DNA from 3 places in the Lacticaseibacillus casei DSM 20011 genome. Region 2 is predicted to be linked to each of the others. Evidence: riboswitches for the same ligand, from Rfam matches in the RefSeq annotation. Region 2 holds a riboswitch; each other region holds the start of a gene.
What was found. A riboswitch is a leader RNA that binds a small molecule or an ion and turns the genes downstream of it on or off. The one in region 2 is predicted to bind lysine.

Region 1 (10,897 bases), 1.2 Mb from region 2:
TTTATGCCGTTTCGTTTAAAATCAAGATGATGCTAAAAAACATCAGCTAAGTGACTCCCGACCGACTCGACCAATTTTATAATTGATACAGATTGATGAAAAATATGTAACAGAACATTTCTGTTTAGTCAGTGTTTTTCAAAAAAAAAACTAGGCTTGAAACGGAACACAAAAAGCGTATTATGAAACACATCAATAATTTAGGAAGTGGCGAAATGGCAGAAGAGAAGCGCTATGGCGCAGATTTAATTGTCGAAAGTTTGGCAAATCACGGGATTGATTATGTTTTCGGTATCCCCGGCGCCAAAATCGATCGGGTTTTTGAAACCTTGGAGCATCCCAAATCAGAAAAGAGTCCGCAATTAATCGTGGCACGGCATGAACAGAACGCTGCGTTCATGGCTGCCGGGATCGGGCGTTTGACTGGCAAACCCGGCGTTGTCCTGACAACTTCCGGACCAGGTGCTTCAAACCTGGCAACTGGCCTAGTGACCGCAACCGCTGAAGGGGATCCGGTTTTGGCTTTGTCTGGTCAGGTAAAGCGGGCGGATCTGTTGCGTAGTTCCCACCAAAGCATGCGTAATGCCGATCTCTTTGCGCCGATTACCAAATATGCCGCTGAAGTGCAGGATCCGGACAATGTTAGTGAAATCATTGCCAATGCTTATCAAGCCGCGGAATCCGGCAAGCAAGGGGCAAGCTTCGTGTCGATTCCTCAAGACGTCACTGATTCACCGGTGAACTCGGAACCGATTAAGCCGCTGGTGGCGCCAAAGTTAGGGCCGGCAAGTCCTAGTGATATGACTTACCTGGCGCATGCCATTAAAGAGGCATCGCTGCCTGTCTTACTTTTGGGAATGCGCGCGTCATCAAGCGACGTAACCGAAGAGATTCGCGAGTTGTTGTCAGTCACCGAGTTGCCGGTTGTTGAAACCTTCCAAGGTGCAGGTATTATCTCCCATCGCCAAATCGACAATTTCTTTGGCCGGGTGGGTTTGTTCCGCAACCAACCGGGGGATATGTTATTGCAACACAGCGATCTTGTCATTGCGATCGGCTATGATCCGGTTGAATATGAACCACGTAACTGGAACGCGGATGGCAAGTCGCGCATCATTGTCATTGACGATGTACCAGCGGAAATCGATCACAACTTCCAGCCAGAAACAGAGCTGATTGGTGATATTTCCCAGACGCTCGATATTTTAGTCCCGTTACTGCGGGGTTATCAGGTTGCGCCTGAAAGCAAGCAGTATCTCACAGAGTTACAGGCCAAATTACAGGAAAGTGATGTTCCGCCAGCCCTCTCAGATCAAAAAGTCTTACACCCGCTCAGTATTGTAGCCGCATTGCAAAAACGTGTGACAGACGACATGACAGTTGCTGTGGACGTCGGCAGTCACTATATCTGGATGGCCCGCCATTTTCGGAGTTACGAACCGCGCCACTTGCTGTTTTCCAATGGGATGCAGACGCTAGGGGTTGCTTTACCTTGGGCGATGGCGGCGACTTTGGTACGTCCGGGCAAAAAAGCAGTTTCGGTGTCAGGCGATGGCGGCTTCCTTTTCTCGGGGCAAGAGCTAGAAACAGCCGTTCGTTTGAAGGCTGATTTGGTTCATATTATTTGGAACGATGGCCATTATGATATGGTAAAATTCCAAGAAGAGATGAAATATGGTCGGGCAGCAGGTGTCGACTTTGGTCCGGTTGATTTTGTGAAGTATGTAGAAGCTTTTGGTGCCAAGGGTCTGCGGGTCAATAAACCGAGTGAACTTGGCAAGGTGCTTGATGAAGCGTTTGCGACTAAAGGGCCAGTGCTGGTTGACATTCCGGTCGATTATTCCGATAATGCGGAACTCGGCGCGGCAATGCTGCCTGACCAGATTTATTAATCGTTGGCGGCAGGTTGATTCTGGGCGGCTGCAGGCCCAACCCTGCGCAAAAGGAGGGACTTCTTTTTGGAAACGGATCGATTGTATCAACATGGGACACTGGCAATGTTAGTGCCTGGTTTGTTTGCCGGAACGCAGACAATTGAAGCGTTGTTGCAACATGGTGACACTGGTATTGGCACGTTGACCGGCCTTGATGGCGAGTTGATTATTCAAGCCGGCAAAGTTTATCAGGTTAACGCACAAGGTACCGTTCGCGAAGTTGCAGCGGATGAGAAAGTGCCGTTTGCGAATGTTCATTATCAAGCCGATGTTTCGGCCGGGAAGCTTCAGGGGTTGGATCTGACCGGATTTCAGAAAGCGGTTCTTGATCGGTTACAAACGAGCAATCTTTTTGCGGCAGTTCGGGTCGAAGGTACCTTCACGCAAATGCACACGCGCGCTGTGTTGCCGCAACAACCTCCTTATCCGACGTTGACAGAGACGGCTTCGGGCCAAAAAGAATTCCATGCCGATAACGTCAAAGGCACGCTGATCGGGTACTTTTCACCGGATCTTTATGCCGGTGTGGTATCGCCGGGTTTCCATTTGCACTTTTTGTCGGCTGATCATCACATGGGCGGGCACATTCTCGGATTTGAGCTCGACAGTGGCGAATTATTTTTACAAAAGTTTAGCGACTTTCAGTTACACCTGCCAACCGATGACGAACCGTTTTTAAAGCAGCACTTTGACACGGCTAGTTTAGTCGATGACATCCGCAAAGCTGAAAATTGAGTTAAAACCGGGTGAGAGCCGGTTGCCGTTAGAAACAAGACATGATAACGTGAACCATAATCAAGATTAGAGGTCGCACCGATCATCAGTCGCAACTGCAATGGCCTGAACGCCAGATGCGCAGTTGTTAAAGGGAAAGGTGCCGAAATGCCGGCTTAGTTCAGTGAGGCGGTGTTGGGCCAGTGGATAACATCTGCTGGACTGTCGCGACTATCGCGGGGCGCTAACAAATCGGATCACGTTTATTCATGACGGAAAGCAGAATAAGCCGATGGGTTAGTTACTGACACCCACCGGTTTTTTTAGTGCTTAAACGCCCTGTAACCGTAACAAACCCAACGTTTAACATCTCAACCCATTCAGCAAAGGAGTACTTTTGTGGCACAGTCAGCAACGAATCAGGTAAAACGAGAACTCAAAACCCGGCATCTTTCAATGATTGCCCTCGGCGGCAGTATTGGCACCGGACTTTTTGTCGCCAGCGGCAGCGCGATTGCAACTGCCGGCCCGGGCGGCGCAATCGCGGCATATATTGGCATCGGGTTAATGGTGTTCTTTCTAATGACCAGTTTAGGCGAAATGGCCACCTATGTGCCGGTATCCGGTTCCTTTTCAGAGTACGCCAGCCGGTTTGTTGATCCGGCGTTTGGCTTTGCCTTAGGTTGGAACTACTGGTTTAACTGGGCCATCACCGTTGCGGTTGATGTTTCGACAACTGCCATTGTGATGCACTTCTGGTTGCCGGATGTGCCAGGCTGGCTGTTTTCGCTGGGCTTTTTGGCGCTTATTTTTACGATTAACATTATTTCCGTTAAGTCGTTTGGCGAAACCGAATACTGGCTGTCATTAATCAAAGTGATCACCGTACTGGTCTTTCTGGTCGTGGGTTTGTTGACCATTATGGGAATCATGGGCGGGCACGGTCCCATTGGCTTTAAAAATTATACGACCGAGGCGGCGCCGTTTGTTGGTGGGTTGCCGGCAACATTAGCGGTTTTCGTGGTCGCAGGGTTTTCTTTTCAAGGCACCGAGCTAATCGGGATTACCGCGGGCGAAAGTGCTACCCCGGAAACCAGCATTCCCAAGGCGATTAAGCAGGTGTTTTGGCGGATCTTATTGTTCTATATTTTGTCTATCGCTGTCATTGCCGCCATCATTCCTTATACCAGTCCGAACCTGTTAGGCGCCAGTGTTGATCAAGTGGCAATTTCGCCGTTTACGCTGGTTTTTGATCGAATTGGCCTCGCCGGAGCGGCCAGCGTGATGAACGCCGTGATTCTGACATCGGTTTTATCGTCTGCCAATTCCGGCATGTATGCTTCAACCCGAATGTTGTGGGCCATGGGCGGATCCGGATTTGCGCTACGCGTTTTTCAAAAAACGAATACGCGCGGCATTCCGATTGCAGCCTTACTACTGACGATGCTGGTCGGTGGTTTGACATTTTTAACCAGCATCATGGGACCCCATGTTTACCAACTGTTGGTCGCCGTATCCGGTCTGACCGGATTCCTAGCGTGGCTTGGGATTGCGGTGTCGCATTTTCGCTTCCGCCGTGCGTTTGTGAAGCAGAGGCATGATGTTCATGAGTTAAAATATCATGCAAAATGGTTCCCGGTTGGCCCGATTTTGGCGATTATCATGAGCTTAATTGTGATTGTGGGTCAGGATCTGCAAGCGGTGCAACATTTTGCCTGGGGGCGTCTGCTGATTTCCTACATGTCTATTCCGCTATTCATCGTTTTATTCGTCTGGTATAAGGTGAAGCACAAGACCAAACTGATTCCGCTAGAAAAAGTCGACCTTTCACCGCACCGCGAGCATCAAGCGAACAAGTGAGCGTAAGTAACGGGTTACCTGATTGGCTTTCTGACTGCAATGTTTCTCGTTAAAGTATGAATTTGCGCCTAAACTAAATCGGCTCTAAAACGCAAATTGCTGCGTTTTAGAGCCGATTTTTGATGGCTAACTGTTAAAATTTATTCGAACGACGGGAGCCTACGAAGGGGGATCGACATTTTGGGCTGATAACGAGGCGTCGGTTTTCTTTAGGTACAAGCGGCGAATCAACAAATACAGTTGGAAGATGGCGTCATCGCTGTCTTCCGCTGTCCAACTAATGATGTGCCCGTGAAAACCGGCAGGCGCAGCGGCTTTGATGGCCTGCTCATTATCGACGCTGGTAATGACGAGGTCTGCTGTTTTAAAAACGGCACGTTCTGGTAATAAGTGAACCATTGGTAGATCGGATAGGAAGTTGACGAGGCGGCGGTTAAGCAAGTTGTGGTCGAGATAGGCCAATCTGACCCGTACGGTAGGTGTTTCCGCAAAGTAGCGCAGATAAGGCGTCAGCAAATAGTAGAGCGTGCGCAAAAATAGATGCTGCTTACCAAGAAAGTGTCGATATGCCGGCGTATCAGGCAGCGTGGCAATGAATTCCTCAAGGCCTTGATAAAGATTGGTTTTGGTGTAATTCAACGCACGGGGATTGAAAAAGTCGACCAAATGCATGAAGTCGCCACCCAGCATTTCATTGTTCAATGCGATTCGGGTCAGATTGAGGATCAACCCCTGTTCGTGCTGAAGGTCAAAGACTGTGTGATGCCGAATATGATCACCTAAAAAGGCTAAAAGTCGTTTAACGAAATCGGCAACAACTGTCTTTTGGCTAAGAACGTAATGAATAAAGTCTTTATCGGCTGGTGTGTCAGGCAAGAAGGTGATCGTTCGATGTTGCTGAAAATAGAAAAAATCATTTTCAGCTTTCATGAATTGCTTATTGAACGCCGGGAACATTTCTTGCGTATAAACGGAATGCTGAAATGGTGGGTAATCATTGAAGATCCGGTCAAACGGTTCGTTGCCGGTAACAAAATGGTTGCCGCTGATCCGCACCCGACAGATTGCCCAAAAAAGGATCTCTTCAAGAACATCGACCGGATTGGTTTTAGCATTAGGCAAGGCCATGTATTCTTTGACAATTTGCTGCTCATCCAACACTTTAAATGGCCAGTCCACGCCATGATACCCCAGCCAGTAAAAATCAAACAGAAACAGGCGGATTCGGCTTTCTTCGCCGATGAAGCATAAGTCACTAAAAGACAGCTTAATTTGGAATCGTTCGAGCAATGCGCGCAAGGCGACGGTTTTACGCACCAACGTCGAGCGACTGATGAAATGGGCGCGGCCAAATTGCTCGGTAGAAGGATGATTTGCCTGAACAATGTAGTCGACAAATTGAAATGCGATCGCATGTTTTAGCAAATAAAGGTGATAATCATCAACCGTCACGTCAATTTCCATGAGAGGGTTGATTTGTTTACGTTTAAGATTTTCCGGGTGGGCAGTTAATTCAGTTAGATCGCAGAAGAGTTCCTGCAAGATGTTGTAACCTTGCTGATAAGAAAGGTCTAGGTGCCGACTGAGGGTATTAATGGTGTAAGTTTGGACATTACTATCCTTGATAGCTGAAAACATTTGGTATTTTTGGAAATCAGCGCGGTCAAGAAAAGTTTGTTCGTAAAGCATCGTGATCCCCCAATCTGAAGACAATTTTGTTCGCTTCAATATCAATTATAACAAAGAATGACGAGTATGACGTTTTATTAGTGAACTATTGAACTTTAAACATGCGTAAAACCATCTGTTAAGATAAGAAACTGCTATAAAAATGGTATAGACAAGCTTTGTGCCGAGCTTGAAACCTGACGCTGTATGTTCGATGAAGTATAATCATGGGAAATGGGGTAAATTATTTGAAGTAGGGAGATTTTATGAAAGACAATCATGATATTTTTTTGTCAATGTCTGACGCTGAGAAACTGGGGTTGTTTCGTACCATTATCGAGGTACGGGAAGCGCAGACACCAGTTACGGCAAAATTAGCGGCTTATCGTGGTCATCGGCCCTTGGTAAGTGAGGTTAATCTCAAACAGATAGCAGCACTTACGAACCGCAATTATGGCAGCGTCTATAATACTTATAACGGCCTGATTAGTTCATTACAGGCAATGCTTGGCCGGCACCATAGTTCGGTGAAAACACTATTTGCGGTGCCGCCTGACGAATTTCGCTATCATCTTGTTGCCCAATCACATCCATACAAATTTTTAGACGCTGTCTTATATCAACGGTATGAGAACCTTGATGATTTTTTGAAAGCCTGCGATAGCTCTAAAGCCACGGTTTTGCGCCATTTAAAGGCGCTTCGGGGTTATGCGCGGCAAAGCGGAGTGCAGTTCTCGTATGAAACACTATCATTTACCGGCCCGGAATTAAATATCCGGCTGTTTATGACAATTGCTTATTGGTTGGCAACCAATGGCGTAGCGTGGCCTTTTGAAAATTTAACGCACCAGCAAGCTGGCCAGATTCTAGATGGCTTACTGGTCGTCTTCGATAGCGGCAAGGTCAACACCATCACGCGTGAGTTACTAATGTATTATGTGGCGATTTCCCATCAGCGCATTTTAAGCGGCCACATTTTGGTGCACGATTCGCAATCGGAGGTGCTGCATTACCCGGTTCCCAATTTGTTCAGCGACGCGGCCTCGCGACTACTGGATAAATCAAAACAATTTGAGCATTTGACCACCCAGCAGCAACAGAGCGAAAGTGACGCGCTTTATTTTCTATTTAATTTTGCACCGCTATATATTATCACGGATGAGCAAGTTGAAAAGCGGATGATCGAGCGCAAAAACAACTATAATCCCGAGATTTATCAACTGATCAGTGGATTTTTCGAGCATTTTCCATACAGCTTCAAGCGTGATATTCACCTACCCGATGATATTTACCGTTTGCTATTCGTCAATATGCTAAGTGTGACGGTGAGTGTGCTGGCGTTTAATAAGGATTTTACGACCAGTTTGTTAGCCGAGTTCAGTTCAAACATTCAGCAAACCAAGGATGATCCGGCATTTTACCAACAGGTTAAGGTCACGCTTGACGAAGTGATTGGGCGCAAGAAGCTGTCATCGTTTCGAAATTGCCGAGAAGTTTTGACAGAGGCATTTTATCGCAGCCTGCATCAACTTGTAGTTCAATTTCAGCCACGCAAAAAAGTGTTGGTTGCTCCGATTATCGAACAAACAATGACTGGCTATATCGATCTCTTGGCGTTTTTGCATGCAGTCCCGTTCGTTGAGTTAGCGTCGCCTGATGCTAATCTCAAGGATGTTGATCTGGTCATCACGACTTCGGTAGGGCTCATTCAAGACAATGTCGGTAAGACGCAGATTTTCCCGTGGCACATCAATGTCACCAATGACCACTACGGCCAGCTTTATAGTTTGCTACGTGAACTTTGGGATGAAAAGATGCTCAAAGAAGCCCGGTTTATCTACTAGAACGCGATGCAATCCGTTCAATTGACTGGAGTAGGGTACGTCTTCATCCTAAAAATCCGAAAATTTCTTGTATCCTATGTCAAGATGCGGTATTTTAGAAATGTATAGTTAACACGTCTGAAGCGCCTAAGTGGATGTTTTAGAGAGTCAGCGGTTGGTGCAAGCTGACAATCATCCTTATTCCAGCGCATGAGTGGGCAGTGATGAGCTGCACGGAAGCCGACCGTTATCGGCTAAGAGGGTGGCGTTCTACGCCAAACTTGGGTGGTACCGCGAAAAGAAGCCTTTCGTCCCATTGGAGATGAAGGGCTTTTTTTGTTGAGCGTGAACCGGCGCGGTTACACGCAGGTTTCTGCGCTGGCAAACGCGGCAAGGCAAACTTTGACGTGTCAGATACACCAAAATGATGAGGGAGGAAAAGTATGTTAGATCTGAAATTGATTCGGCAAAGGCCTGAATGGGCGAAGAAAAAATTAGCCGCCCGGGCGATTAAGGGTGAAGAAATCGACGAGCTACTGGCTCTAGATGAAAAACGCAGAAAAGTGACAGTGCAAACCGAGGAACTAAAAGCTCAGCGTAATGAAGTTTCCGGGAAGATTGCCGTCATGAAGCGCAACAAAGAAAATGCGGATGACCAAATTGCAGCGATGCGTGAAGTCGGCCAGAAGATCAGTGCTTTAGACAAAGAATTGGCGGCACTTAATGACAAAGTGACTTATATTCTTGTGCGGTTACCGAATTTTCCGGCAGATGACGTACCAATGTCACTTAATGAAGATGACTCCCGGGAAGAATACAAATGGGGTAAGATCCCAAGTTTTGACTTTAAGCCGAAGCATCACTGGGACGTCGGGGAGAGTCTGGGTATTTTGGACTTTGAACGAGCCGCAAAAGTTTCGGGCAGCCGTTTTGTTTACTATAAAGGGGCAGGAGCCCGTTTAGAACGTGCCGTTTACAATTTCTTTTTAGATGAACATCAAAAGGAAGGCTACGAGGAAATCATTCCCCCTTACTTGGTTAACAACGATTCCATGTTTGGGACTGGCCAGTTCCCTAAGTTTACCGATGCTACTTACACCATTACAAATGACGGCGAGCCATTAACTATGATTCCGACAGCCGAAGTGCCATTGGTAAACTATTATCGTGGTGACATTATCGATGCGGATAAACTGCCAATTAATTTTACGGCTTTAACGCCAGCGTTTCGTTCCGAAGCCGGCAGCGCCGGTCGTGATACTCGTGGTTTGATCCGCATGCACCAATTTAATAAAGTTGAAATGGTGAAGTTCTGTAAACCGGAAGATTCATGGAAAGAATTAGCCAATCTGATTCACGACGCTGAGGATCTGTTGCGTAAGCTTGGATTGCCTTACCATGTCATCACGTTAGCCAGCAACGACGCCAGCTTTACCAGTGCTAAGACGAACGACCTTGAAGTCTGGTTGCCAGCGCAAGACCGATACCGAGAAATCTCGAGCTGCAGCAATTGCACAGACTTTCAGGCGCGCCGTGCGCAGATCCGTTATCGCGACGACGAAGGCAAGTTGCAGTTTGTCCACACACTCAACGGTTCAGGACTGGCAGTTGGCCGAACGGTAGCAGCCATTCTTGAAAATTACCAACAAGAAGACGGCACCGTTAAGATTCCGGATGTCTTAGTTCCTTACATGCATGGCCAAACTGTCATCAAACAAGAAGACTAATTGAAAAAGTGCATGTTTATGCAGCGAATTGTTAATAATTCGCTGCATTTTTGATTGAATGTTCGGCCTTCAATTTCTTAGTAAAACCTCATTTAAAAAGTGTTGACGGCGTTCAACAAAGTTGCTATCATATTCTTCGTTGTCAAATTGATAGCACATCAGGACATTCAACAAATGCATGTTTATTCAAAAAGTTGTTGACATGATTTGCTCATCATGATAATCTATCAAAGTTGTCTTTTGACAAGGTCGTCCTTTGAAAACTGAACAAAGTTTCGTTTAAATGTGCAGGGTCCTTGATACTCCGGTATCGAGGCAAAAAGTAACATTTGCGAAGTCAATTCGCTAGAACAACAAATCGAGCTATTCGAACAGCTCATATTTATATGAGAGTTTGATCCTGGTTCAGGATGAACGCTGGCGGCGTGCCTAATACATGCAAGTCGAACGAGTTTTGGTCGATGAACGGTGCTTGCACTGTGATTCAACTTAAAACGAGTGGCGGACGGGTGAGTAACACGTGGGTAACCTGCCCTTAAGTGGGGGATAACATTTGGAAACAGATGCTAATACCGCATAAATCCAAGAACCGCATGGTTCTTGGCTGAAAGATGGCGTAAGCTATCGCTTTTGGATGGACCCGCGGCGTATTAGCTAGTTGGTGAGGTAACGGCTCACCAAGGCGATGATACGTAGCCGAACTGAGAGGTTGATCGGCCACATTGGGACTGAGACACGGCCCAAACTCCTACGGGAGGCAGCAGTAGGGAATCTTCCACAATGGACGCAAGTCTGATGGAGCAACGCCGCGTGAGTGAAGAAGGCTTTCGGGTCGTAAAACTCTGTTGTTGGAGAAGAATGGTCGGCAGAGTAACTGTTGTCGGCGTGACGGTATCCAACCAGAAAGCCACGGCTAACTACGTGCCAGCAGCCGCGGTAATACGTAGGTGGCAAGCGTTATCCGGATTTATTGGGCGTAAAGCGAGCGCAGGCGGTTTTTTAAGTCTGATGTGAAAGCCCTCGGCTTAACCGAGGAAGCGCATCGGAAACTGGGAAACTTGAGTGCAGAAGAGGACAGTGGAACTCCATGTGTAGCGGTGAAATGCGTAGATATATGGAAGAACACCAGTGGCGAAGGCGGCTGTCTGGTCTGTAACTGACGCTGAGGCTC
Region 2 (10,897 bases):
GAGTCTTGGCGAATGGTGAGGGCTTCACCCGGGCCGCCGAAAAGAACTTCTTCGTGGGCGATGTAGCCGGGTAGGCGGACGGCGTGGACAGGGACGTCATCGATGCGCTGACCGCGGGCGTCGTTGTCGATGGTGGACAATGGCTTTTGGGTACGTCCGGCGGCGATTTTGTGCGCGGTGGCGATGGCGGTGCCTGAAGGGGCGTCGGCTTTGTCTTGGTGGTGCATTTCGATGATTTCGGCATCAGGAAAATAGGCCGCGGCTTCTTGGGCAAACTTCATCAATAAAACGGCGGAGAGACCAAAGTTTGGTGCGATCAGGCCGCCAAGGTGTTTCGCGTTGGCTAGCTTGATGAGGCGATCCTGATCAGCCGGCGCCATCCCGCTTGTGCCAATGATCGGATGGATGCCGGCATTAATCGCGGCTTCGGTGTTAGCGGCGACCGCATCGGGATTGGTGAAGTCGACCCAGACATCAGCGACGTTGGCGTCGAGTTGATCGTAACGGTTGAGAACTTTGACTTCAGCCGGCAATCCGTAATTTTGCGGGTTATTGATAGTTATTTTAGGGTCAAAAACGGCACTTAATGCGAAATCTGAATGTGACTGGATCATTTTGACGGTTTTTTGACCCATGGCACCGCGAAAACCGGCGACAAGAACGTGAATCATGCGAGCACCTCCGCTTCAATGGCTGATAGTTCCGGAACGCCTAAAAGACGGGCGAGTTCCTGCTGTTGTTTGGCAGTTAATGGCAGTATTGGCAGACGCGGGCTGCCGACGTTGAAGCCTAATGCGTTGAGCGCAGCTTTGGTCGGAGCAGGCGATGGAAAATGGAATAAGGCAGCCATTTTCGGCAATAGTTGCCGTTGCAGCGCAGCCACCGTCGTGATGTCGCCGCGGTCCAATGCCGCGTACATTTCCCGAATGCTGTGTGCGTAAAGATGAGAAGCAACCGAGATCACGCCCATACCGCCGAGTGTTTTAATCGTCAGCGCCTGAGCATCTTCGCCGGTCCAGACACTAAAAGCATCATGCTTGGTTCGATCAATGATGTCACTCAGGGCGGCGAGGCTGCCGCATTGCTTGATGCCTTGAATCATGGGGTTTTGCGCTAACGTTGCCACGGTTTCCGGCAGCATCTCAACACCGGTTCGGCCGGGGATGTTGTAAATGATGATCGGCTTTTGCGCGTTGGCCGCAACCGCTGTGTAGTGGGCGATCATGCCGTTTTGATCAGGTTTGTTGTAGTAAGGCACGACCACCAGTGTCGCATCAATCCCGGCAATCCCGCCGACTTCATGGGTAAAATCAACGGTTTCCCGCGTATTGTTCGACCCTGAATTGGCAATGACCAGCGCCCGGCCGTGAACCATGTCGACAAACCGCGTGTACAAGGTGATTTTCTCGTCATGACTGAGCGTCGGCCCTTCACCCGTGGTAGCGCCGACGACAAAGCCATCGGTGCCTTCTGCAATCAGATGATCAACCAACCGTTGCATGACTGCGTAGTCAATTTCATCGCGATCATTAAACGGTGTCACAATCGCGGTGATCAATTCTGCTCTTTGCATTCAAAAACCTCCAATTAAAGTGAGCGTGAGCCAGCGCGGGTATAAGCCGGAGTGTAAGTGGCCTTGGGCGTGATGGCGGTCTTTGCCATTGCGACCAAGGTCCTTACATGCAGGTTTCTGCGCTGGCGAGCGCGTTAAAGTGAGCGTGAGCCAGCCCGGTTAGAAACCGGAGTGTAAGTGGCCTCAGGCGTGATGGCCCGGTCTTAGGCCATTGCGACCAAGGTCCTTACACGCAGACCCCTGCGCCGGGGAACGCGTTATGGTTGAGCGTGAGCCAGCGCCTTTTACGGGTAAGCTCTTGCGCCAAATGCTCCGGAGCGCATATGGTGAAAGTCGTCTCGGCGCATCAATCATGAGTCAATATCGATAGCTACTAATTCAATTATTTTCCGCCATTCGATGTTCCAGAAAATGCACAACCGCCGTTACCCCTGGTGCTAACGCAGCTTCGTCTGGTGAAAAGTCGGCGGCATGTAGTTGGGAATCCGGATCGTTAACGCCTAGCCAGAACATGGTGCCGGGAATTTTATTCAATAGATAGCCGAAATCTTCCCCGGTCATCACAGGTCCGGTGGGCGCAAACGTGACAGTTGGATCGGACTGCATGTATTGGATGAAATCTTTGGTCAGCTGCGGGTTATTTTCGACCGGATAATAGCCGCCTTGATTCAAATCGACATTGACGGCGCAGTTGAAGCTGGCGGCGATTCCCCGGCCGATATCGCGGATACGTTGCTGTAAGAAATCGATTTGTTTCTGAGTGAACCCGCGTAAAGTACCTTCCAAGTGGGCGCGTCCGGCAATCACATTGCGAATCGTCCCGGCGCGCATCAGGCCAAACGTGATGACCGCGCTGTCGGTGGGGCTGACGTTACGAGCAACGACGGTTTGAATCTGGTTGATAAAACTGGCAGCGGCTACGATCATATCGTTGGCATTTTGCGGCAAGGCTGCGTGGCCACTTTTCCCGATGAGATCGACATTGATTTCAGTTGTCCCGGCAAAAAGGGTGCCAAGCCGCGTGCTGATGGTACCAGCCGTCAAGTCGGGGCGATCATGCAGCCCATAAAACTCATCGATGTGCCAATCGCTGGTGAAAGTGCCCATGTCGTAGGCCAATTTGCCGCCGTTTTTGCTTTCTTCAGCCGGTTGGAAGAAGAAAATCAAATTATCTTTTGGCTGATGGTGGGCGAAATAATCCATAATTCCTAGCGCAACTGTCATGTGGATGTCATGGCCGCAAGCATGGGCGATGCCGGAATGCTGCGAGCTAAACGGTAAGCCGGTTTGTTCCGTCACCGGCAAGGCGTCAATGTCGGTCCGGTAGCCGATGGTTCGTTGCGGGTTTTGCCCGTGAACTTTGACTAGTAAGGCAGTCGGTAATTTAGGCAGTGTCCGAATGGTGAGGTGGGTTTGCGGAAAACTTTGCACCGTTTTAAGTAGGAAGGCATGCGTCTCTTTTTCCTGCAAGGCTAGCTCGGGGATTTGATGGAGCTGGCGGCGAATGGCAATCAATTCAGCTTCCTTCATTAGAAGTCACAGCTTTCTGAGTTCGTCGAGCAGGACGGTTTTGGCTTCGGTTTGATCGTTAACCTGCTTGATGACTTTGGCGGGAACGCCGGCGACCACCGTGTGTGCCGGCACATCGTTAATGACGACAGCTCCGGCGGCAATGACCGCACCTTCGCCGACCGACACGCCTTCAAGAACCACCGCATTGGCGCCGATCATGACGTGATCACCGATTGTGACAGGCTTCGCTGACGGCGGTTCCACCACGCCGGCCAAAACGGTACCGGCACCAATGTGGCAATGCTTGCCGACAATCGCCCGACCGCCCAGAACCGCACCCATGTCGATCATGGTGCCATCACCGATTTCAGCGCCGATATTAATGATGGCACCCATCATGATCACTGCATTGTTGCCGATCAGAACCTGGTCACGGATGATCGCACCGGGTTCAATCCGGGCATTTTCCGCTTTGATATCCAGCAAAGGAACGCCGGTGTTACGGCCCGCGGTTTCGACATAGTAATCGTCAAGCTTGGCCTTTTTCAGGATTGGCTGAATAACCGCCCAATCGCCGATGACCGTTCCGGTGTGTTCCCCAACGAATGCGTGAACACTTTTTGGAAAATGCAAATCAGCTAACTCGCCTTTGAGATAGACCTTAACGGGTGTTGTTTTCTGACTGTTGGCAATGGTTGAAATGATCTTTTGGGTGTCTAATTGTGCCATGATGGCCTCCTATTTGGTTGCGGTAGTAGCGTTGTTGGCGGTGGTTGCGGGTGTTGACGAGCTCGGTGCGGCGTAGTGGTGATCGTGCTGAATCAAGTCGGCGTAATTTTCGCGCGTGACGACCAGCTGGGCCTGGCCATTTTCAACGAAAACGACGGCCGGCCGCGGGTTGCGGTTGTAGTTGGATGCCATGGAGTAGCCATAAGCGCCGGTGTCGAAAACGGCAACCACATCACCTGGCTGGGTGGCGGGCAATGGGGCGTCGTCGATTAAAATATCCCCGGATTCGCAGTACTTGCCGACGAGATGGACATGCTCGGTTGGCTTTGCGGTCGGGTGATCGGCAACCACCGCAGTGTATTGCGCCTGATAAAGGGCAGGCCGAATGTTGTCGTCCATGCCGCCGTCAACTGCAACATATGGCCGCAACCCAGGCACGTCTTTGCGGCTGCCGACCGTGTAAAGACTGTAGCCGGCGGGGCCGACAATCGACCGCCCGGGTTCAATCCAGACTGCCGGAAGCGGCCAATCAAGCTGGCTGCTTTGCGTCTTGAGGGTGCTCAGAATGGCTTTGACAAACGCTTCTGGCGGCAACGGATCATCCTGGCTGGTGTAAGCAATCCCGAAACCACCGCCAACATTGAGCACTTGCGGGGTGAAACCGAATTGCCGGTGCCAATTATCAAGGACAGCCAGCAGCTTTTGGGTGACGGCTTCAAATCCGGCCACTTCAAAAATCTGCGAGCCGATATGGGCGTGGATGCCGAGCAGGTTCAGATGTTCGTCGGCTAAAATCCGCTTGGCTGCTTCATCTGCCTGCCCGCTTTCAATATCAAAGCCGAATTTACTGTCAGTTTGGCCGGTTTGATCATAAGCATGGGTGTGGGCGCTAATTCCGGGAGCGACCCGAATCAAAACATCTTGTTGGCCAACTGCTGCTTTCAAGAGCTCATCAAGCAGATCCAATTCGTGAAAATTGTCCACAATGATCGTGCCGACGCCAGCATCCAATGCTTGTTGCAGTTCAGCTTTGCTTTTGTTATTGCCATGAAAGCTGACTTTTGCCATGGGAAAATCGGCGGCTTGAGCCGTGTATAATTCGCCGCCGGAAACCACATCGACATGAATGTTTTCAGCCTTGGCGACATCGTACATCGCAATGGTCGCAAACGCTTTGGAAGCATAACTGACAGCATAACGGACGTTGGCAGTCTCAAATACTTGTTTAAACGCGCGAATCTGGTGGCGAATCGCTCCGACATCATACACGTAAAGCGGTGTTTGAAACGTGTGCGCCAGCTGGCTGGCCGCGACCCCGCCGATGGTTAATTGACCTTCTTGGTTTGTAGCAAAATTCATAACGTGCATCCTCCTTGAGCGTGGACTGGGCCGGTTTCTGGCCCAGTGAACGCGTTACGGCAGGGCGACGGCAAACGAAAAGGGATCCTTTTGTTTGGCCACGCGTCAAACAAAAAGATCCCAACTTGCAATCTACTTGAATGATAGCGCCCCGCTTAGGTTTCTAAGCGACAGTACAGGATTTATTCAACCCTGGCCCAACAGGCTTGCCGATCCCGGCGCCCCCATTTCGGCAACCGCCCCTTTCACCAAACGTCACCGCGAAGGATCTCGCTCGATTCGGATACTCATGTTGGTTGCAACCTCTATCTGTTTATCACCAGACTATAATAAAAAAACGAAGGCGTCAAGAGCGTGAACCGGCGCGATTAGAAGTCGGAGTGTAAGCGGCCTTGGTCGTGATGGCCCGGGCTTAGGCCATTGCGATCAAGGTCCTTACACGCAGACGTCTGCGCCGGTGAACGCGTTTAAGAGAGCAGCAGAGAAAACCAGGGGGCTCAGGCGTGATGGCGCGGGCTTAGGCCATTGCGATCAAGGTCCTTACACGCAGACGTCTGCGCCGGTGAACGCGTTTAAGAGAGCAGCAGAGAAAACCAGGGGGCTCAGGCGTGATGGCGCGGGCTTTTGCCATTGCGTTAAGCCTTTTACACGCAGGCTCGTTCCCGCGCCAACACACTTTCTGCCAGTCACAACCTCAATTCCTTCATCACCCGTTTGAGTAAAAAAATTAAAAACAAATTTCAACACTTTGTTTCTATCCAATGCCGCCAAAACATGCCGATTTTCCGCAATCGCTGGGGGTTGTGTTTCTGGGAGAGTCTGCTAAAGTACAAAATAAAATGACAGAGTTCTCATTTGCAGAAACGAGCTGGCGAAACTCGATTTCATTGGCGCGACGTCTGTGAGCGAATAGCTGCAAGTTGCTTGCGAAAGAGAACTCATTAGGGAGGCAGTTTATCGTGCGGGTCGTAAAGTTTGGCGGGTCATCATTAGCAAATGGGTCGCAGTTTGCCAAAGTTGTGGCAATCATGAAAGCAAATCCTGCACGGCGGGTGATGGTGACTAGTGCACCTGGTAAACGGCATCCCGGTGACGTTAAAGTAACGGACTTATTGATTCAGTATGCCCAGGCGTTCTTGCGCCATGAAAATGCAACTGAAGTCGTTAAGAAAATTGTTGCGCGCTACCAAGCAATCGCGGATGATTTCGGGCTTGATCCACAAGTCATGCTGCAAATCAGCGAAGAACTATACCAGTTACCGAAAAAGACATTTACCAATCACGATTATCTCATGGCCGGATTCAAGGCCCGCGGGGAAAAGTTGAATGCGTTTCTGATGACTGCCGTTTTGAATCATGAAGGCATTGAAGCCACTTATGGCGAACCAAAAGACTTGGGTATTGTGGTGACCGATGATCCGAATGATGCAGAAGTTTCACGTGAAACTTACACGCATTTGGAAACTTTTACCCGACCGCTGGGTGTGCTGGTGGTACCTGGATTCTATGGGTATACCAGTAAAGGCGCCATTGCCACTTTTTCGCGAGGCGGTTCCGATATCACCGGAGCAATTCTCGCCAACGGTTTTCACGCAGACTTATATGAAAACTTTACCGATGTTGATGGGGTCGCTGCAGCTGATCCGCGGGTGGTGGCAAATCCACAGATGATTCAGGAAATGACTTATCGGGAAATGCGGGAGCTATCATACGGTGGATTTGGCGTTTTTCATGATGAAGCGATTTTGCCAGCCATTGCGGGACAGATTCCCATTAATTTGAAGAACACCAATCATCCCGATGCTCCCGGAACCATGATCGTTCCCGAACAGCATTTTGTCCCGAAGCACGCCATTACCGGCATCGTGAGTTCGCAACATTTTGGCGCCATTTACCTGCATCGTTACCTGTTGAATAAGGAAGTCGGGTTCACATTGAAGTTGCTGCAGGTTTTGGAACGGCACGGCATCAGCTATGAGCATATGCCAAGTGGGATTGACGATCTGACGATTATTCTGGATGATCGGCAGCTGAATGAGGCCAAGCGGAAGGCTGTGTGCGACGAGATCCAAGCGGCGGTCCATCCCGATGTTTTGAAGTGGATCGATGATTACGCGATTATCATGGTTGTCGGCGAAGGGATGGCGCAGCGAACCGGCTTGATTCAGACGATTTTGCAGCCGCTAGCGAGTGCCGGCGTTCACGTGTCGATGATCAACGAAGGCGCCTCGCAGATTTCACTGATGCTGGGCACCTCGCGAGAGTCAGCCAATCGCGCGGTCAAGGCAATTTACAACGCCTTTTTCATTCCGATTAATCAGCGTCTGGAGGTGCACTAACATGGTGACATTGCAAAAAGTTCACGGTTCTGAGAATAGTTTCTTTTTATTGGATGAAACGCAACTGACCCAGCCGTTGACGAAGACGCAGCTGGCGACATTGACGCAACGGCTAACCGACAGTCAGACGGGTTTGCTAGGCGGTTCGGACGGCGTTTTGGCGATTACGGACGCACCTGGAACAGCGGGCAAAATGACCGTCGTTAATACGGATGGCAGTTTTGCCAAGCTTTGTGGCAACGGGCTGCGGACGGTGGCGCGATATTTAAGTGAAAAAACCGGCCAAACATCATTCCGCGTCCACACTGACTTTGCGGGTTTGGCGGTCGCCAAGCAGAAGCCATTAGCAGCCGGGGTACCGGCGTATTCGGTTGAAATTTCACCGGTTAGTTTTGCGCCAGAAGCTTTACCGTTTGCTAATTTAGGCACGGATCGCATTGTTGACACCGTTTTGCCGGCCATTCATCCGCATCTGAAGTTCACCGCGGTCGCCGTGCCCAATCCGCACTTGATTGCGTTTGTGTCCAAAGACGAGTTGGCTGGTCCGGATCTTGAACGGATTGGCAAGCAATTGAACGGGGAAAATCCTTATTTTCCGGAAGGGGTTAACGTCACATTTGCCGAAATCTTAGGGCAGGATACGCTGTTTGCCCGGACCTATGAGCGTGGCGTCGGGTTTACCAATGCTTGCGGTACCGGCATGTCAGCAACGACCCTGGCGTTTATTTTGACCCACCCCAACCAAGCAGCGTTGGATCGCGTCAATACCGTGTATAATCCAGGAGGCATGGTCAAAACGGTGGTTCATCGCGATCACGACCATTATTGGATTGAATTAATCGGCAATGCGACGGTCACCGCCACGATCACATTGCCAGAAGCAGCATTGATCGGCGGCGATTTGCAGCAGGCGGTTATCAAGCAGACGAGCGAGCAGGCGGCTTATGAGCGGTTTGTTGCCGCATTACCGCATCGCGCATTGGCTGACACATTGACAGAAGGAGTCTGAAAAATGAGTGGTTATCACGTAGCAGTTGTGGGTGCAACCGGAGCCGTTGGAACCCGGATGTTGAAAATGGTCGCAGAGAGCAAATTACCGATCGCATCGGTTCTGGCACTTGCCAGCAAGCATTCAGAAGGCAAAAAGGTACCGTTTCGCGATGGGACATTAACCGTTCACGAGACAACCGATGATTCATTTAAAGGGATTGACATTGCGCTGTTTTCCGCTGGCGGGTCGGTTTCCAAACGGTTTGCCCCGGCAGCCGTTAAAGCCGGCGCCGTGGTGGTCGATAATACCAGCACCTTTCGGATGGAACCGGACATTCCATTGGTTGTGCCAGAAGTAAATCCCGAGGCGCTGCGCCATCATCAAGGTATCATCGCCAACCCTAATTGTTCAACGATTCAGATGGTCACAGCGCTGGAGCCAATTCGTAAAGCATTTGGTTTGAAACAGGTTGTCGTTTCGACTTATCAGGCAGTTTCCGGTGCCGGACAGTCGGCCATGAATGAATTGTTTGATGAAACCCAGGCAGCATTGGATGACAAACCGCTGGAGCCGAAAATTCTACCGACTGCCGGCGATAAGAAGCACTATCCGATCGCCTTCAACGCCTTGCCGCAGATTGACGTTTTCGAACCAGACGGCTACAGTCATGAAGAATGGAAAATGATTCACGAAACCAAGAAAATCATGGCCGGCGATATGAACAGCGATGCGATTAAAGTCACTGCCACCTGCGTCCGCATTCCGGTTCCCATCGCCCACTCAGAAGAAGTTTACTTCGAAGTGGAAGATAGCAATGCTACCGCTGACGCCATTCGCGCGAAGTTAGCAGAAGCACCCGGCGTGGTTGTTCAAGACGATCCGAGCCAACAACTCTATCCGCAAGCCAGAAACGCCGTTGGCAGCAAGGAAGTCTTTGTCGGCCGCATTCGCGCCGATGCAGAAAATCCGCGCTTCTTCCACATGTGGGATGTTTCCGATAATCTTCTCAAGGGTGCCGCATGGAATTCCATGCAGATTGCGGAGACCATGGATGCCATGGGCTTGATTCAGCCGAAGTGAATAGGATGTTAGGGCCGATACCATGTTTAGTCGCTTTTGGGCGGCGGGTGGTGTCGGTTTTTTATATGCAGAATAATTAACGTTATAGGGAGATATACGAAATTAATTTCAAAAAGAAAGTATTAAAGCATGCAAAAATTGCTACCGTGTCTATTAAAAAGTCGTATAATACTTAGTGGCTGTTGAACTAGGCCACCATATCTTCGACCCTTGTAGTAAATTTATAGCGAATTTGATAGGCCTCACCCTCGAATTTAGCCAAAATTAAAATTGGTATAGCAAATACCCTTAACAGGGTCAGCACATTGCTCAAGACGATGGCCGCGTCAATCTTGACGGCCAGTGATTCAGCTGTCCGAGTGTTCACCAAGTCAAGCCCCAGCGTGCCCTTCATAAAAGCAAACCGGCGTTCAATGGTACCTCTTCGATTCTCGGCATCAGTATCCTCACGCCGGTTTGCTGCATCAACGTGTTTTGGATGCCGGCCAAGCTTCGGACCGCAGATTCGGATACCCAAATCCTTACACAGCTTTAGGTTCTCCCGATTACGGTACAGCGTATCGGCCAGTACTTCATCCGGATAATGTCCATGAAGGTCGTAATAGTGGTCTAAAGTTTCCGCGAAGTCTTGGCCCTCAGAGAATGCGGTGAAATCAAAACGTTCAATGTCGACTACGCCTTCACTTAACGAACAGTCAATCTTCGCCCCAAATTCAACTTTAGCATTGGCCTTACCACGTTGAATTGGGCGAATGTACGGCTGTTGGAGACTAACAATTCGGTCTTCAACGTGGTGAGTCTTGTGGGTATACATGTACCATTGCTGGTCAAATAGAATTCGAATCACGCCTAAGCGAATCGCTTGTTCATCTGGTAGAGTCGCACCCTGATCGATGAATTCGTTGATGTACCGCAAATCACGGCGCACATATTGAAGTTGGGCCTTGACCTGTTTATGAAAGCCACCACGCTGTTGCTTTGGATGTCGTGAAAATGAGGCCCAGCAATGCTTCGCCTCGCGTTTGTACATGCGTGGGTTTGGCACACCAAGTTGGTGTGCCATATCGATCGCCATCGCCTCAAGATTCAGCCTTGCTTGGTTGAGGAGGACGGTGTCTTGAGGATACTTGATTTTGACTGGCACTGCGGTTGCGTCCGTGATGACGGTGTCCACTTTGAATGGGACCAACGCTTCGATCTTGGCGCGTACTGTATCATTCATGATATTCGTAATCAGCTCGGAGATATCGGCAATTCGTTTGCGAAAGTGTGCCAGGCTGGAATAATTGAACGGCTCAACCGCTTTGTATTCGG
Region 3 (10,897 bases), 200 kb from region 2:
AGCTGGCTTCTTCACCTTGTCCAGTGATTCTGGCTTAATCTTGATACCGTCACGTCCGGCTTCAAGTAAATGTGCGGCAATGTCTTGTGCAGAATCCATTGACAGCCGCGAGCCATAAGCCTCAATCAACATCGGCAAATTCAGTCCGGTCACAATCGCCCATTTATCCTTGTGTTCCTCATAAATCGTGTTCGCTTGGTTAAATGGTGATCCGCCCCACAAATCGATCAAAAACAAAACTTCATCGTCTGGGTCGAACTTAGCGATCGCATCTTCGAGGTGCTTGTGCAAGTCATCCGGGCCTTCATCGGGCATGAAGGTCACGGCTTCGACTTTTTCTTGCTCACCGAAGATCATTTGACCGGATTGCTTGATGCCAGCAGCGAATTGGCCATGACTAGCAAGAATGATTCCGACCATTATTACGCCTCCTAAAAATTTGTGGTTGCCTCGAAAATAATATCTGCAAAAAACAAAAATAATCAAAAATACAAGGCTTCCCAATAAGTTTAGTATGACTTCCTCCACGCCGCTATGCAAGCATTTTCACTTAAAATGAAATTAAAAAAAGAAGCGCATACATTCAGTACGCACTTCTAATTGGTATCTATCAAAATTGGTATATCGGTCGATACCAATTAATTTAAAGCCTGCCTAGGCCTTTTCTGACTGGCTTTCGGAATCGGTAAAGACAGGGTCGGCGATGCGCGTGCCCACTAATAAAAGCACTAATAATAACACCGCTGACAGCGCCGCCATGAGCATCCAGCTTGCCGCAGCGCTCACAACATTTGCCAATGTGAAGAAAACCACTTGACCGACCGGCATACCTAAAAGGGCCACTAGGTTAACGACTCCTGCCGTTGTCCCCATCTGCTGCTCAGGAACGAGCCGCATCATCACCGTCGACACCCGCGGGTTGATTTTTCCCATGAGATAGGATGTCACAAAGCTGAATCCCATGACGGCAGCAAGCGAACGGAAAAGAAAGAAACCCCAAATTGCAAGAACAAGTTAGCCGGGGTGTTGAGACACTCCCAAGAACAGCCTGTTATCTTATGAGTGGTTCATTGTTTAGCTTACGTGTTGTGCTGAACGCCGAGTCCGGCGCACTTCGGTCTCAAAACACTCCTGGGGGCCACGGTAGTCTAGCTTTCTCCGGGGAAGCCCGTTAAGACGGTCTTGGGTAGCCAGCACCTGGCTGGGACTAACATCATCCAGCGACTCGCCTTTTGGGTAGTCACGTCTAATCATGCGATTGTGGGCCTCGTTGGAGCCGCGATCGCATGAGGTGTATGAATGCGCGTAGAAGATGTCTGTATCTGTGTCCTCAAAGGCCTTATCCAGAGTCGAGAACTCCGGGCCATTGTCTGCGGTAATCGTGCGCAGACAGTCACCCCACTCAAGCTTGATTTCTCGTAACGCAAACTCCACAGAGTCCGAGTCTCGGCCGTCGATCAGTCGGAGAAGTTGGCAACGAGTCTTCCGCTCAATCAGGCTAAGGATGACGCTCTCACGGCCATTGCGTTTCCCGACAACGGTATCCATCTCCCAATGTCCGAACTGCTTGCGGCGTTCGACAGCCTTAGGACGCTCCTCAATACTGCGGCCGGCTAGGCGCTTATGCTTAGTGCTCTTGTGTTGCTTGGTCCGCCGATTTGCCTTCTCCACGAGATCGATGTTCCGAATTTCTAAGCGTTGATCATCGATGTAGCGATATAAAGTGGTTGTGCACACCATCTCCTCAGGGGTGAATAGCTTGGCTCGCCGTGCGGCGCCAACGGCTGCATCAGGCGACCAGTGTTCAGTCTTGGCCTGATTAACGTACCAGGCCAGGAAGTGGCTTGTAGCGGCGAATTTATCCGGCCTATGACAATTCAGACGTGCGGTCTCATAGCGCGTCTGAGCAGCTTCAGGACTATATTCCGTATGATAGATCAGTTTGCCATTAATGCGCTTAGCCTGCTTGACAGTCCCTCGGTCAATCTCATTATTGATGGTTTGATGGCAGACGCCAATTTTGGCAGCAATTTCGCGTTTGGAGGTGCCGGTGGCGTAAAGTTCTGCAATTCTACCGCGTTCCATTTGAGACAAATGATGACCTGGTTGACGACGTGTGATATCCTGTTCATGCATCAGGACAATACCTCTTTCATTGTTTGTGTTGGAACTTCAATGATACAGGATATCTGTTCTTGATGTTTTTTATTGTCCCAAATTTGTAATAAAAGTGGCTAACTTGATTTTAAAACGCGCGAAAAGAAAGAAACTAAAACTAAGCCCAATCATCGCCGCTGTCAAAAGACTCAGCAGTTTGAACGTACTGAGCCGTTGCAAGCCATCCTGGGCAAACAGTGCGCCTAGAATAAGCCCTACCGAGAAGACAATATTCAGCAAAGCCACCGTGGTGCCAAAGTCACGCAGCCACATGCCCGGTTGCTGGACAAGCGACACCGACATTAAGCCGTCAACCGATGACCCTAGTGTATTGACAAACATTGCGAAAACAATGACTGCCAAAAGAAAACGGTTGGTTGCCAGAAACTTGAGCACATTGCCAATATTTTTGAGAATCGGCTGATGCGCATGCGTCACGACTGGTGGTTCAGCTTGTTTTAGGCGACTCTTTTCCCGGGTTATAACCCAAGCTGCGAGTAAAAACGTAACAGCATTAAGCCTGCCAAACAGCGCATAATTGTGGTTGAGCAAGACAATCAGGCTTGCACCGACTGCCTGAAAAACCATTTGAACCGTCGTACCGGTCGCGCTTTGAAAACTGATGGCCATGTTCAGTTCTTTAGCGGGAATTAACCGATGCAACAGTGGCAGTACCAAACCATTCCCATATTGTCCCAGGGTATCAGAAAGTATGTTGATGCCCAGCAACAGCAAAAACAATGGCAAGCTGGCAGGCAGCAGGATCATCCCTGCCAACCCTAGGAAAAGTAACGTTTGGCCAATACGCGTAGCCACCATATGACTGGTTTTGGCCTGGGTTCGATAGGCCAGACTGCCAGTCACTAGCGACAGCATCGTCGGCAAAGTGGTTGCCATCGCTGCCAATGTGACGGCCAGACTTTTAAACGGCATCGTGGCCGCGTAAATGATAAACACGATGTTATACAGGCTATCGCCAATCCCGCTTAACAAACTGGCATTTAAAATGGCGCGATAACCCCGATTATTGAAATATTCATGCATGTTGCTACCTCCCTGCAGCCAAGCATGTCATTTTCGATTCGTACTTGGTTTGTACTTTGAGTGTAAGCAGGCTACACTCAAGGCGAGGTGAAATTCCACTATGGTAGAAAAAATCAATCCCACTGACGGCGCCGTCTTCCGCCAACTTCGGCGCAACCACCATCTGACCTTGGCACAGGTAGCCGATGCGCATAATTCCATTGCTTTCATTAGTAAGTTCGAACAAGGTCGCTCCAATATCAGCTTTGCCCGCCTGAGTCATTTGCTCTTTCGCATCAACATTTCGGTGGAAGAATTCGTCTTCATTCGCGATCTCCAGGCAGGCGCTGTCCCACCCTCGGCTCACACGCGGTTTGTTTACAACACTTTAGTTCACCGCGACTTTGAAGAGGTTATCGCCTATCAGGATCGCTTTAACGTTGAAAATCCCACGCTAGCCGACTATCAATATTTGTTGAAACAGGAAAAGGCTTGGCAAAAACGGTACGAGCACGATCACAACCGCCAAACCCAATTTGAACTCATCAGCATTCAGATCTTTCGCCTAACCATGATTGATCGCGTCAAGCCGCCTGACCAGCCATCACCATTCAAAAATGTGACCGACGCCATGGCCCAATTGCAGGAACGCGCCAAGCCACTGGTCAGCTATCTCTACTCGGTTGAAACTTGGAATTACTTTGAGCTTTATTGGTTCCGCCATCTCATGGTCGCCTTACCTGCTGAAACCATTCAAAACTTGTTGCCAATAGCGATGAAGCGTTCGGAAAAATATCGCGCCTTCAATCAAATCGGCAATCTCCGGATTCAGACGCTCTTCTCCGCCTTCACCGTGTTCATCAACACACGCCACTTAACCGACGCCAAAAAAGTCCTCACCACCGCCGAAAAAATTTTGCATGACACAAACGACCTCTCAAACTCGGCCCTCCTCTTATTTTTACGCGGCTGGTACCAAGCCGTCATTGGTCAAACCACAGCCGGATACGAGTTATGCCAACAAGCCATCAGTTTGGAGCATATCCTGGACCAGCCGACGCAAGAACGGTGGTTGCGTTACTTATTGAAGGTTGTCCGAATCAATATCAAGGATCCACAAGGTGGCGCGTACTTTCTTTGACTGCGAACCTATTATCGTGTCAAAAAAACAGTCTTCCTTCTTAACTCATGGCGTTTCACGTGGAACACACCAAAAAACGGACCCACAATCAACTTATTTTCGCTGATCGCGAGTCCGTTACAAACTGCTACTATCCGAATTTTCAAAAAAGGCAAAGTCAGGCTTCTTTACCGCAACGCTTTGCCTCAGCCAACGCCTCCAAAGCCGGCAGCCAACTTGCCGTCCAGTCCGGTGCCGCAACCTCATTCAACAACGCCTTCAGTTGGGCAAGCTCTTGCCAACCGCGCGCTGCCTTGCTTTTATCCGGTGAATAAATCATCACCAGACGTTTTGTGCAGGCAATCTGAAACTCAACCCCCATGTCACCCACTGTGGCCTGCCGAATTAACGCAAGCGTTTCCTGCGCGTTGTCCAGTTGCCCTGCCGCAATATACCGAAGAGAAGCGGTTAAAAACGCGCGATTGGCCAGATTCAAATGATCCTGTGGTGTGTTGGGTGTTTGCACTTGGTTCGCAATGGCCTTGATCAGTCCTTCCAAATCCTTCATCGCGATGATGCCGGTTAATTGAAGCGCGATCAGCCGCAACAACAGCGACCACGCCGTTGTATGCATCAACAACGACCACGCCTGTTTACGTTCACGGGCCAACACGGAAAAGCGTTCCGGTGCATGGTTATGCAGCGTCAAATGCAACAGCAACCGTTGATTGGTATTCGCCAGCGGCAACTGGCGTAAGATACCTGCCAACGCCTGAACATCTGCCTGCTGTGCCGCCACCAGATAACGATGCAAAAACGGTAATGGTGCATCCGAGCGTGAAGGCGTGAACGCATCCCAGTCCAGATTCAATCGATCCAGCAATAGGAAAAAGCGATCGGCGGCCAACTGTGAGGTGCCATTTTCAAATTTTGAAAGGCTTGATACCGAAACAATGTCGCCAGCGGCTTCTCTTAACGTCAGCCACCGTTCTTTACGCAGTCGTTTGAATTGTTCACCGATCGTCATTTTGCCTGCGCCTCCTCCTTCAGGAATCGTCGCCAACTTTTAGTCAACAACTGGGCAAAAAACGGCGAGTCCAATAACGCCAGCGTTGCCAGTAAGTTTTTAACCGCAGTTTTAGCCGCCCGATGCTGGCCGCGATGATAGGTCAGCAGGTGCTCTTGATAGCGCAACATGATCCGCGCATAGAGATCATCGGCCGGAATGGGTAAGTTCTTGGCGACGTTAAGCAGCCGCACAGCATCCGTAAACTCCCGACGATGAATCAGCAAGGCGATGCTATTCGTCAAAATCGCCCACAGATACTGGTTCCGGGTTGGATGGCCCTTCACATCCGGCCAGTCCAAAACCAGCTCCATGACCAAACTCATCAGTTGCTCATGGTCGTATATCACCAAGGTGGCGGCGAAAAGATCAAGTTCGTACAATCCCCAGTACCGAATCCGTTTCAAATACTTGATAACGTCGGCTTTCATCTGCGCTGTTGTCTGAAAACTCGGGTCCGTAAACCCATTGTGGGCCAGAATATTAATTTGATTCAGTCGATAAAAAATCAGCCCGGTTTGTCGCCACAAGCGATACTGCTTTTGCGCTAACACCTGCAACGCTGACTTACCGGAAACCGTGGCCCGATTAACCTGTTGGAAAAAATTCTCCGGATTCAATGCCCGATAGCCTTGTTGCATCAATTCAACATCTTGATCAAAGCGCGTTAACAGTTTTAAAACAACGGCTGCACTGAGCTGAGTCTCCCCCCGTTCAAAGCGTGACAAAGTAGCGGCCGTCGTAATCCCCGCCGCAATTTCTTCCAATGAGTCATTTTCTTCAAGACGCAACGCCCGTAAATAGGCCCCGACTTTGACAGGCTCCTCCGGCATCAGCACCCGCCCCTTTTTATGAGAAGTTTATTAGACAAATTTAACACGTTTTGTCATTTTTTCAAAATCGAAATATTTTTCTTTGCTTTACATTTGTTAATCTATATGTTCTGATTTTTAATTTGTGCCTATTTTTAAACTTGTTAACCATTAACGCTAATTGTTACAATGGGCGCGTATTCATGTAGCCCAATTTTTATAGCATTCAAAAGTCTAAAGAAGGACAGACAATTGGGGAAAATAATATCCATTGGCGGTTCATTGCTGAAGCGCGCACTTCTTCTCGCAGGCATCATGCTGCTTGATGTCTTAACTGAATTCCATGATTTTTTTACAATCAGCAAATTGCAGCAAGACCAATATGAAGTTCTAGTGATTGAACTATTATTAAAAGGGGCATTCATTTGGTTTCTTCATTGGCTATATTTCCGGCAATTGAAACGTTTTAATCCAAATGGCTATGGCCTAAAGCCACTTTCGAGAAAGAACATGCTTATACTTCTCATTGGGGTTGTGTCTCTTTTTGGGTTGCTGTGTGTTGAATCTCTCACGCCTTTCAACGCGGACAATGCCACGAATCAGGTGCTTGTTAACAAATTCATTTGAACTGCGCCATTATTAGCCAGTGTTGACGCTGTATTAGCGGCACCGATTATTGAAGAATTTATATTACGCGGAATTTTCTTTAACTATTTTGTCAACAAGAACACTATTATGAGCAAAATTTTCGTTGTCTTAGTCTCAGGCTTTGTGTTTGGGTTGCTTCAGGAACCTCATTTCACCGTCAATCTTTTAGTTTACTGCACCATGGGATGGCTATTTGGTTCCGTTTACGCGCTTACTGGGGATTTACGCTATAGCATCGCACTGCACATCCTTAATAACGTCTTAGCCTTTGTTTCTATGTTTTGACAGCGGTTCAAAAATGCTTCTCGTAAGTATGCCTGCTAATATAAACTTCTTCCACCATAACGTGTTCACTGCCGCAGAAGTCTGTGTGTATGGACCTCAGGCGCAATAGCCAAAAAACGGCCATTACGCCTATGCCACTTACACACCGCCTTCTAACCGCGCCAATTCACGCTCACATCCAATTGACATCCACCTCCCATTCCGCTACACTTGATTTTGACATTTAAATACACCACCAAGAAATAGAGGTTGCGGTGGGCAACGAAAACTGGGGAGTGCCGGATCATGTTGAACCAGTCGTAAGTGCCGCCGCCGAAATGTCGGGCCGTGTTCGGACGATCCGCATTGGGCCATGAGCGCATAACTCATGGACTGTCGAAGCAGGTTGCTTCGGGGCGCTATGATTCTGGTTTATGACTAAAATCGATGGAATCGACCTTTATTGCTTGTTCAATAAAGGTCGATTTTTTGGTTCCAGCTCTATTTCCCACTACAAGAAGGGAGAATGTCATTTTATGAAAAAACACTGGGTTGCACGTTTGGGTGTGCTGGGGCTCGTATTGATTCTGCTGCTTGGCGGTTTTGCTGCTAAGCCAGTCAATGCTGCGAGCGACGACAACACATTCAAAGTCGGTATGGAAGCCGGCTATGCACCGTTCAATTGGACACAGAACACAGATGCCAATAACGCGGTCAAGATTCAAGGCAGTCATGAATACGCCAATGGTTACGATGTTCAGATTGCGCGGAAAGTCGCTAAGGCACTGCACAAGAAAGTCGTTGTGGTCAAAACCTCTTGGGATGGCCTGCCGCCTGCTTTAACTTCCGGAAAAATCGATGCCATTATCGCCGGGATGTCACCAACACCGGATCGGCGCAAAACGATTGATTTTACCAATCCGTACTACATTTCCAATCTGACCATGGTCGTCCGTAAAGACAGCAAATATGCAAAAGCCAAGAGTATTGCTGATTTTAAAGGTGCTAAAGTGACAGCGCAGCTCAGTACGTATCACTATCAGGCCATTAACCAAATCAAAGGAGTCGTCAAGGAACCGGCCATGAACGACTTCCCAGCGATGCGGGTGGCCTTGGAGTCTGGCACCATTGACGGCTACGTTTCCGAAGTTCCTGAAGGGATCACGGCAGAACGCGCCAACCCGAACCTGATGTATATCCATTTTGCCAAGGGTCAGGGATTTAAAACCGATGCCAGCGACACCAACCTAGCAATCGGGTTGCGGAAAAACGATCCCAATAAAGCTAAAATCAATGAACTGCTCGCTACGATTTCCAAAAAAGAGCGGGCACGCCTGATGAATGAGGCGGTCGATAATCAGCCTTCGACCGAAAAGAGCGGCAACTGGTTCATGGCCATTATGAAACAGTATGGGCCGATGCTCTTGCGTGGTACCGGTATGACGTTGTTACTGGCCTTGGTCGGCACCCTTGTTGGCTTCATCATCGGCCTGTTAGTCGGGATTATTCGCACCACGCCAAAACCCAAGAAGTTGGGACAGCGCGGTTTGCGGGCAGTTATCAATTGGCTGCTTTCCTTGTATATCGAAGTCTTCCGTGGCACGCCAATGATTGTTCAGGCAGCGGTCTTGTATTATGGCGCCGCCCAAGCCTGGCACCTGAACATGGATCGCACTACCGCAGCGCTTTTGATTGTTTCAATTAACACTGGCGCCTACATTTCCGAAATTATCCGTGGCGGGATTATTTCCGTTGATGAAGGACAGTTCGAAGCAGCCAGTGCGCTGGGCATGACGCATCTACAAACCATGATGAAAGTTATCCTGCCGCAAGCGGTTCGTAATTCCCTGCCAGCGGTCACGAATGAGTTCATTGTGAACATTAAGGATACGTCCGTGCTGTCGGTTATCTCGGTTTCCGAACTGTTCTTCAGCGGCGAAACCATTGCCGGACAAAGCTTCCAGTTCTTCCACACCTATCTGATCGTCAGCGGCATCTATCTCATCATGACCTTCACCATCAGCCGCCTCTTCCGGCTCATCGAAAAACATCTCGACGGACCCAAAGACTACAACGTGATGAACAATCAAATGCAGGTTGAAACACCGAAAATTGGCACCGCAAAAGAGGGGGACTAGCTCATGGCAAGCGAACCATTAATCCAAGTTAAGAATCTCAAAAAGAGTTTTGGGAACCACGAAGTCCTGACTGACATCAATTTCAACGTCCAAGCCGGTGAAGTTGTTTCAATCATCGGTCGCAGCGGCTCCGGCAAGTCGACCCTGTTGCGCAACATCAACCTGTTGGAAACCCCAACTGGCGGCGATATTCTTTTTCATGGCAAAAGCATTCTAGGGGAAGACGTAAAGTTGAGCACCTATCGCGCCAAAGTCGGCATGGTGTTCCAGAGCTTCAATTTGTTCAACAACATGACCGTCTTGCAAAACGTAATGGTGCCGCAGCAAACCGTCTTAAAACGTGACGCTGCTGCCGCCAAAACCCACGCGTTGGAACTATTGAAACAAGTCGGCATGGATCCCTTCATTGCCGCCAAACCGGATCAGCTCTCCGGCGGGCAGGAACAGCGGGTCGCCATTGCCCGCGCCGAAGCAATGGATCCGGAAGTGCTCCTGTTTGATGAGCCAACCAGTGCGCTGGATCCGGAAATGGTCGATGATGTCCTGAACACGATGACGGCCCTAGCCCACACTGGCCTGACCATGATCATCGTCACCCACGAAATGGCCTTCGCTCGCGATGTTTCCGATCGCGTCGTCTTCATGAACAACGGCATCATTGCCGAGTCCGGCACGCCGGATCAAATCTTCGGCAATCCGCAACAAACAGCGACAAAGGAATTCCTGAAGCGTTACTTGAACCGGGTTTAACTGAATTAGCCTCATAAACAGATAAAAATGAAGCCGGATCATAATTCACGGCCACAATACAAAAGCGGGCATACTCAACAATAACTGGAGTATGTCCGCTTTTAGTTTTCCTAGGAAATTGGTTTGAATTATTAAAACGTCAGTGCCAAAGCGTAGCAATCGGAGGCCAGATGGGGCTCAGTGGTGAAATCATTGTTGGCGGTTTACCGCCTACAATGAGGCCGATCTTTGAGACTCAGCCGGTTTTGCTGAGGCTCAAAGTCGTGCCCACCACGTTCCAGCCCCATTTGGCCGGAGATTGCGGAGTTTGGCACGACAATCTATTATTTTGTCTTCCGCTTCTTTTCCCGATGTTCGCGCCATGTGTCCAGACTCACCACGATGAAGAACAGGAAAAAGCCGCCGACCCCGGACTCTGCCGTTAGCAAAAGGTAGCGCAAGGCAAGGTAGCCTTTTCCAGCGGTGACGTCTTGATAGCCGACATAGCCAAACGTCATTAGCACCGCTAAGCCCAGTACCAGCACGGTGTAAATAAGGGTTCGTTTTAAAATCCGTTTGAATGTCGTCATGGACGCGCCTGCTTTCTTTTGGTTAATTAACGATTATCTTTCAAAATGGTTTCGGCTTGCTTTTGCAGCGTGGTTAGCACGGTCTTAGGCTCGGCCTTTTTGGAAACGGTCTGGTCAACGGCATCCAGCAAGTTGTTACGGTAAGTGTTATAGCCGATGAATGGTGTTGATGAGAATGCATCATCATAAGCATCGACTGCGGCCTGGTAGTTCGGGTTGGCTTTTAGGTAGGCTTGATAGTCGCTTGACTTCGTGGCGGTCGACACAACCGGTACGTACCCGCTGGCTTTGGCCCACTGCGTCTGAATCTTGGTGCTCATCAGAAACTTCATGAATTTAACCGCGCCTTT

Region 1: it holds a riboswitch for lysine, as region 2 does, so the genes downstream of both, LBCZ_RS08835 (amino acid permease) here and lysA (diaminopimelate decarboxylase) in region 2, are expected to answer to the same signal.
Region 3: it holds a riboswitch for lysine, as region 2 does, so the genes downstream of both, LBCZ_RS13350 (ABC transporter permease subunit) here and lysA (diaminopimelate decarboxylase) in region 2, are expected to answer to the same signal.

What each region holds. Positions count from the first base shown of each region.
Region 1 covers NZ_AP012544.1:1,789,833-1,800,729, reverse strand. The annotation lists gene alsS (acetolactate synthase AlsS) at 216-1,892, shown strand; gene budA (acetolactate decarboxylase) at 1,959-2,669, shown strand; lysine riboswitch at 2,729-2,903, shown strand; gene LBCZ_RS08835 (amino acid permease) at 3,048-4,508, shown strand; gene LBCZ_RS08830 (helix-turn-helix domain-containing protein) at 4,668-6,197, opposite strand; gene LBCZ_RS08825 (helix-turn-helix domain-containing protein) at 6,443-8,020, shown strand; gene serS (serine--tRNA ligase) at 8,443-9,726, shown strand; rRNA gene LBCZ_RS08815 (16S ribosomal RNA) at 10,109-10,897, shown strand, end outside.
Region 2 covers NZ_AP012544.1:36,434-47,330, forward strand. The annotation lists gene dapB (4-hydroxy-tetrahydrodipicolinate reductase) at 1-671, opposite strand, end outside; gene dapA (4-hydroxy-tetrahydrodipicolinate synthase) at 668-1,573, opposite strand; gene LBCZ_RS00180 (N-acetyldiaminopimelate deacetylase) at 1,952-3,103, opposite strand; gene dapD (2,3,4,5-tetrahydropyridine-2,6-dicarboxylate N-acetyltransferase) at 3,110-3,814, opposite strand; gene lysA (diaminopimelate decarboxylase) at 3,824-5,173, opposite strand; lysine riboswitch at 5,310-5,489, opposite strand; gene LBCZ_RS00195 (aspartate kinase) at 6,133-7,512, shown strand; gene dapF (diaminopimelate epimerase) at 7,514-8,521, shown strand; gene LBCZ_RS00205 (aspartate-semialdehyde dehydrogenase) at 8,525-9,583, shown strand; gene LBCZ_RS00210 (IS5-like element ISLca2 family transposase) at 9,771-10,897, opposite strand, start outside.
Region 3 covers NZ_AP012544.1:2,766,079-2,776,975, forward strand. The annotation lists gene LBCZ_RS13310 (mannose/fructose/sorbose PTS transporter subunit IIA) at 1-420, opposite strand, end outside; partial or broken gene LBCZ_RS13315 (MFS transporter) at 655-993, opposite strand; gene LBCZ_RS13320 (IS30 family transposase) at 1,075-2,136, opposite strand; partial or broken gene LBCZ_RS13325 (MFS transporter) at 2,260-3,201, opposite strand; gene LBCZ_RS13330 (helix-turn-helix domain-containing protein) at 3,302-4,321, shown strand; gene LBCZ_RS13335 (helix-turn-helix domain-containing protein) at 4,479-5,327, opposite strand; gene LBCZ_RS13340 (helix-turn-helix domain-containing protein) at 5,324-6,199, opposite strand; gene LBCZ_RS13345 (hypothetical protein) at 6,431-6,805, shown strand; partial or broken gene LBCZ_RS16760 (lysostaphin resistance A-like protein) at 6,827-7,111, shown strand; lysine riboswitch at 7,347-7,520, shown strand; gene LBCZ_RS13350 (ABC transporter permease subunit) at 7,627-9,228, shown strand; gene LBCZ_RS13355 (amino acid ABC transporter ATP-binding protein) at 9,232-9,978, shown strand; gene LBCZ_RS13360 (hypothetical protein) at 10,302-10,547, opposite strand; partial or broken gene LBCZ_RS13365 (ABC transporter substrate-binding protein) at 10,574-10,897, opposite strand, start outside.